Linked DNA regions of Variovorax paradoxus. The protein of the gene in region 1 interacts with the protein of each later gene in a pairwise test. Links are inferred from orthologs where the notes say so. Each region holds a gene or a part of one and is shown on either strand. Other genes may lie near its edges.

Evidence for each region.
Region 2: the proteins of nusG (region 1) and rho interact in binary tests that used the Escherichia coli proteins (3 or more experiments, as listed by UniProt). The link is inferred for Variovorax paradoxus from one-to-one orthologs.

Annotation. Positions count from the first base shown.
Region 1 is NZ_CP091716.1:1,200,273-1,203,430, forward strand. Bases 15-2,855 are described here. They hold nusG (transcription termination/antitermination protein NusG), read left to right. Parts: upstream 15-1,049; coding sequence 1,050-1,661; downstream 1,662-2,855. Other genes in these bases: tuf (elongation factor Tu), read left to right, coding at 15-467; secE (preprotein translocase subunit SecE), read left to right, coding at 666-1,049; rplK (50S ribosomal protein L11), read left to right, coding at 1,806-2,237; rplA (50S ribosomal protein L1), read left to right, coding at 2,238-2,855. Also shown: more of tuf, read left to right, coding at 1-14; more of rplA, read left to right, coding at 2,856-2,936. UniProt on the Escherichia coli protein: Part of the processive rRNA transcription and antitermination complex (rrnTAC). The complex forms an RNA-chaperone ring around the RNA exit tunnel of RNA polymerase (RNAP).
Region 2 is NZ_CP091716.1:4,430,964-4,434,162, reverse strand. The notes cover bases 5-2,886. They hold rho (transcription termination factor Rho), read right to left. Parts: upstream 2,138-2,886; coding sequence 872-2,137; downstream 5-871. Other genes in these bases: L3V85_RS20510 (PD-(D/E)XK nuclease family protein), read left to right, coding at 2,813-2,886; trxA (thioredoxin TrxA), read right to left, coding at 2,322-2,654; L3V85_RS20525 (oxidoreductase), read left to right, coding at 5-813. Also shown: more of L3V85_RS20525, read left to right, coding at 1-4; more of L3V85_RS20510, read left to right, coding at 2,887-3,199. UniProt on the Escherichia coli protein: Facilitates transcription termination by a mechanism that involves Rho binding to the nascent RNA, activation of Rho's RNA-dependent ATPase activity, and release of the mRNA from the DNA template.

The DNA.
Region 1 (3,158 bases):
AAGAAATCGAAATCGTGGGCATCCGCCCGACGGTCAAGACCACCTGCACCGGCGTGGAAATGTTCCGCAAGCTGTTGGACCAAGGTCAGGCCGGCGACAACGTGGGCGTGCTGCTGCGCGGCACGAAGCGCGAAGAAGTCGAACGCGGCCAAGTGCTGTGCAAGCCCGGCTCGATCAAGCCGCACACGCACTTCACCGCCGAGGTGTACGTCCTGTCGAAGGACGAAGGCGGCCGTCACACGCCGTTCTTCAACAACTACCGTCCGCAGTTCTACTTCCGCACGACGGACGTGACCGGCGCGATCGAGCTGCCCAAGGACAAGGAAATGGTCATGCCCGGCGACAACGTCAGCATCACCGTCAAGCTGATCAACCCGATCGCGATGGAAGAAGGCCTGCGCTTCGCCATCCGTGAAGGCGGTCGCACCGTGGGTTCGGGCGTCGTGGCCAAGATCCTCGACATCTAAGCCAAGCGCAAAGAGTACCGGAGGGGTATAGCTCAATTGGCAGAGCGTCGGTCTCCAAAACCGAAGGTTGTAGGTTCGATTCCTACTGCCCCTGCCACTTAGGTGGCACCCCTAAAGCCCATCGTGACCCGGTGGGCTTCGGCGTCTCAAGAGACGCATTGAATTGAAGGTCGAAAGGCCACAGGAAATCAGCCAACCATGGCCACTTCTCAAATCGAAACCGTGAGCACCGGCGCCGACAAGGCCAAACTGGCCGTGGCCGTCGTGCTGGCAGTGGGCGCCATCGTGGCGTTCTATCTGCTGTCGCGCCAAGGCTCGGTCGTGCAATGGGCTGCGCTGCTGGTCGGCCTGGCCGCGGCCGTGGCGGCTTTCGGCAGTTCCGAGAGTGGTCGTCAGTTGTGGGCTTTTGGTCGCGATTCGTGGCGCGAGGTCAAGAAGGTCGTGTGGCCGACCCGCAAGGAAGCGATGCAGATGACGGCCTATGTGTTCGCCTTCGTGGCGATCATGTCCGTCTTCCTCTGGCTCACCGACAAGACGCTCGAATGGGTGTTTTTCGACCTCATTCTGGGCTGGAGAAAATAAATGACCGACGACGCAGTTGAAACCACGCCGAGCACGCCGGAAGAAGAAAACACTTCCGTGCTGGCTCCCGCCGCCAACCCAGATCTGCGTTGGTACGTGGTGCATGCCTATTCGGGCATGGAGAAGGCCGTCGAGCGCAACATCACCGAGCGCATCAACCGCGCCGGCATGCAGGACAAGTTCGGCCGCATCCTGGTTCCGACCGAAGAAGTGGTCGAAATCAAGAACGGCCAGAAGCGCACCACCGAGCGTCGCTTCTTCCCGGGCTACGTGCTGGTCGAAATGATCATGGACGACGAGAGCTGGCACCTGGTGAAGCACACCAACAAGGTGACGGGCTTCGTGGGTGGTGCCAAGAACCGTCCGGCTCCGATCTCGCAAAAAGAGGTCGAAGACATCGTCAGCCAGATGCAACAGGGCACCGAGAAGCCGCGCCACAAGGTCGAATTCACCGTCGGCGAATTCGTGCGCGTCAAGGAAGGCCCGTTCACCGACTTCAACGGCACGGTCGAGGAAGTCAACTACGAGAAGAGCAAGGTCAGCGTGTCGGTCATGATTTTCGGCCGCGCCACCCCTGTGGAACTCGAATTCAGCCAGGTCGAGAAGACCTGACGACCCCACCGGCCTTTGTGCCGGTGTCATTGTTTCCGGCTGCGCGTTGTCCGACTCGGCGCGCGGCCTTGATCTCGAAGAGTCGTTTAACCCCGGGGAGCCTTGGTCGCAAGCCAAGGCGATATCACCCGCAAGGAGCAAAGCATGGCGAAAAAAATCGTCGGCTTCATCAAGCTGCAAGTCCCAGCTGGTAAGGCCAACCCGTCCCCACCGATCGGTCCCGCACTCGGTCAGCGTGGTCTGAACATCATGGAGTTCTGCAAGGCGTTCAACGCGCAGACCCAAGGCGTCGAGCCGGGTCTGCCGCTGCCGGTGGTCATCACCGCGTTCGCTGACAAGAGCTTCACCTTCATCATCAAGACGCCCCCGGCGATCACCTTGATCAAGAAGGCCATCAAGCTCGAAAAGGGTTCGGCCCGCCCGCACACCGACAAGGTCGGCAAGATCACGCGCGCCCAGCTCGAAGAAATCGCCAAGGCCAAGATGAAGGACCTGACTGCCGCCGACCTCGACGCAGCAGTTCGTACCATTGCCGGCTCGGCCCGCTCGATGGGCGTGAATGTGGAGGGCGTGTAAATGTCCAAGATCACCAAGAAGCAAAAGTCGCTCGAAGGCAAGGTCGACAGCAACAAGCTGTACCCGCTGGCTGACGCGATCACCATCGTCAAGGACGCTGCCACCGCCAAGTTCGACGAATCGATCGACGTGGCTGTTCAGCTCGGCATCGATGCGAAGAAGTCGGACCAGGTCGTGCGTGGCGCCGTCGTGCTGCCCAACGGCACCGGCAAGACCAAGCGCGTCGCCGTGTTCGCCCAAGGCGCCAAGGCTGAAGAAGCCAAGGCCGCCGGCGCCGACATCGTCGGCATGGACGACCTGGCTGCCATGGTCAAGGCTGGCGACATGCCTTTCGACGTTGTGATCGCCGCCCCCGATGCCATGCGCGTCGTCGGTACGCTCGGTCAGATCCTCGGCCCGCGCGGCCTGATGCCCAACCCCAAGGTTGGCACGGTGACCCCGGACGTCGCCACGGCCGTGAAGAACGCCAAGGCTGGCCAGGTTCAGTTCCGCGTCGACAAGGCCGGCATCGTGCACGGCACGATCGGCCGTCGCTCGTTCGACAACGACAAGCTGCAAGGCAACCTCGCCGCGCTGATCGACGCTCTGGTCAAGGCCAAGCCGGCGACCAGCAAGGGCGTGTACCTGCGCAAGGTGGCCGTGTCGTCGACCATGGGTCTGGGTGTCCGCGTGGACACGCAAACCATCTCGGCGAGCTAAAGAGATTTGCTCCGCCTCGCAAGGGTGGAGCGGATGTGGTGGGTCGTGGCAGCTTTGGTTGCCGCGGGCCATCCAAGACCGCTGGTGTGCAGGGTGCTGCACTTAAACGCCGGACCTTCCTGTCCGGTATCCAGCGCAGATGGCGATCCCGCTGCAAGGAATTTGTTTTTTGTTCCGAAACAGTTGGTCGCTGCATGAAGCGCGATCCGAGGCCCCGGCCGA
Region 2 (3,199 bases), 3.2 Mb from region 1 along the record:
CTGGAAGCCGGCAAGCATGTGGTGGTCGACAAGCCTTTCACGCTCGATGTGGCCGAGGCCAGGGCGCTGCATGCGTTGGCCGAGCGCAACAAGCGCGTGCTGGCGGTTTATCAGAACCGCCGCTTCGATGCCGACTTCCTGACACTCAAAGACATCCTGGCAAGCGGCGAACTGGGGCGTCCCGTGTACATGGAGTCGCATTTCGACCGTTTCCGGCCCGAGGTGAAAGTGCGCTGGCGCGAGCAGGCGGTGCCGGGTTCCGGCCTCTGGGTGGACCTGGGCGCGCATCTGGTCGACCAGACCGTGCAACTGTTCGGCCGTCCCGACACGATCCAGCTCGACACCGCCGTGCTGCGCGACGGCGCCGTGGTCGAGGACTACTTTCACGCCGTGCTGCGCTACGAAAGCGGACCGCATGCGCCGCTGCGCGTGGTACTGCACTCGACAACGCTGGCAGCCGAAGCCGCACCGCGCTACATCGTGCATGGCACGCGCGGCAGTTACCTCAAGCATGGCGTCGACACGCAGGAAGACGCGCTGCGCTCAGGGCAGAGGCCGCCGGCCGAAGGGTGGGGCGCCGACCCGCTCGATGGCGAACTCACGCTGGCCGAAAGCGACGGTACGTCCGGCAAACGCGGCGTGCCCACGCGCGCGGGCAACTACGTCGACTACTACGCCGCGGTGCGTGACGCCATCCTGGGCAAGGGCCCGAATCCTGTGCCGCCTGAGCAGGCCGTCGCGCTCATGGAGCTGCTCGACCTTGGCCGCCAGAGTGCGCTCGAAGGCCGTGCAATCGCTGTAGCGCGCCCATGAAAAAAGCGCGTTGGCCCCAACGGGTCAACGCGCTTTCGCGGACAGAGCGAAGTGGTGCTCAGCCGCCGCGACGCATCATGTCGAAGAACTCGACATTGGTCTTGGTCGCCTTCATGTTCTTGAGCATCAGCTCCATCGACTCGATCTCGTCCATGTTGTACATGAGCTGGCGCAGGATGCGGGTCTTCTGCAAGATCTCGGGTGCCAGCAGCAGCTCTTCGCGGCGGGTGCCGCTGCGGTTGAGCTGGATCGAGGGGAACACGCGCTTTTCGTACAGGCGGCGGTCGAGGTGGATTTCGGAGTTGCCGGTGCCCTTGAACTCTTCGAAGATCACTTCGTCCATGCGGCTGCCGGTGTCGATCAGCGCGGTGCCGATGATGGTCAGCGAGCCGCCTTCTTCCACGTTGCGCGCGGCGCCCAGGAAGCGCTTGGGGCGCTGCAGGGCGTTGGAATCGACACCGCCGGTCAGCACCTTGCCCGACGAGGGCACGACGTTGTTGTAGGCGCGGGCGAGGCGGGTGATCGAGTCGAGCAGGATCACCACGTCCTTCTTGAGTTCGACCAGGCGCTTGGCGCGCTCGATCACCATTTCGGCGACGTGCACGTGGCGCGCTGCGGGCTCGTCGAAAGTCGAGGCAATGACCTCGCCCTTCACCGTGCGCTGCATTTCGGTCACTTCTTCGGGGCGCTCGTCGACGAGCAGCACCATCATGTGGACGTCGGGGTAGTTGGCGCTGATCGCGTGGGCGATGTGCTGCATCATCACCGTCTTGCCGCTCTTGGGCGGTGCCACGAGCAGGGCGCGCTGGCCTTTGCCGATGGGGGCGATGATGTCGATGATGCGGCCCGTGATGTTCTCTTCGCCCTTGATGCCGTCGCGTTCGAGCTTCATCTGCTCCTTGGGGAACAGCGGCGTCAGGTTCTCGAACATCACCTTGTGCTTGTTCTGCTCTGGCGGACCGTCGTTGACCTTGTCGAGCTTGGTCAGCGCGAAGTAGCGTTCGCCGTCCTTGGGCGTGCGCACTTCGCCTTCGATCATGTCGCCGGTGTGCAGGTTGAAGCGGCGCACCTGGCTGGGCGAGATGTAGATGTCGTCCGTGCTGGCCGTGAAGCTGGTGTCGGGGCTGCGCAGGAAGCCGAAGCCGTCCGGCAGGATTTCGAGCACGCCGTCGGCGAAGACCTGCTCGCCGGCCTTGGCGCGCTTCTTGATGATCGCGAACATCAGCTCCTGCTTGCGCATGCGGCCGACGTTTTCGATCTCAAGCGCTTCAGCCTGCTTGAGGACTTCAGACACGTGGAGTGCCTTGAGTTCGTTTAAGTGCATGGAATGACCCCTCGCGGGGTAATCGAACGGAAAACGGGGGGAGGTTGGGTGTGAAGCGAGAACTGCTTCACCAACCGGGGAACTCGAACCGGTTGCCTAGGTAAGGGCCGGTGATCTGTTGGAGATTATGACAGGAAAAACGCGCCGGCCAACGCATTGCGCGCTGGCCGGGATGAAATGTCGCTCAGGCGAGTTGCTGGTCGATGAAGGCCGTGAGTTGCGCCTTGCTCATGGCGCCGACCTTGGTGGCGGCCAGCTGGCCGTCCTTGAACAGCATCAGCGTGGGGATGCCGCGGATGCCGAACTTGGCGGGGATGTCGCGGTTCTCGTCGACATTGAGCTTGGCGATTTGCAGCTTGCCTTCGTAGGTGGCGGACACTTCGTCGAGGATCGGGGCGATCATCTTGCAGGGGCCGCACCATTCGGCCCAGTAGTCGACCAGGACGGGCTGACTGGACTTGAGCACGTCGGCCTCGAAGGAGGAATCGGAGATGTGTTTGATGAGTTCGCTGGCCATGTGATGGATCCTTGTGCGCAGAGAGTTTCGGTGCAGCTAAAGTTCAGGTCATTGTGACAGAAACCAAGGGGTGGCGTGCCATGGGCGGCCGCTATGGCGGCGATAGCCAAAGCCCTTGTGCGTCACCTCTCCCACGCTCTCAAATCCCTCGATAGAACATGAATGAAGGCCACCCCGTCCAGGCCCTGTGGTGCGACCCCGCGGACGGCGTCGTCGCGCGGATCGTCCGCGCGCTCGCCGAGCGCGAATTGCACGCCGCCCGCACGGTGGTGCTGGTGCCCTACGCCCAGTTGATGGGTGTGGCGCGCGCCATGTGGGCGCGCTGCGGCAGCCCGGGCTTCGTGCCGCGCTTCGAAACCACGCACAACTGGGCCCGCAGCGCAGGCGGCTTCGTACCCACCGGCTACGACATCGCGCACGACATGGCGCGTGATCTCGTCACGGCACAGGCGCTGCTGTCGCAGGCAGGCTTCAGCGCCGAGCGCTTCGCGCTGGCCGGCCGTGTGGTCGAATTGGCCTATCAGTTGGTACCGCTCGCGGCCGCC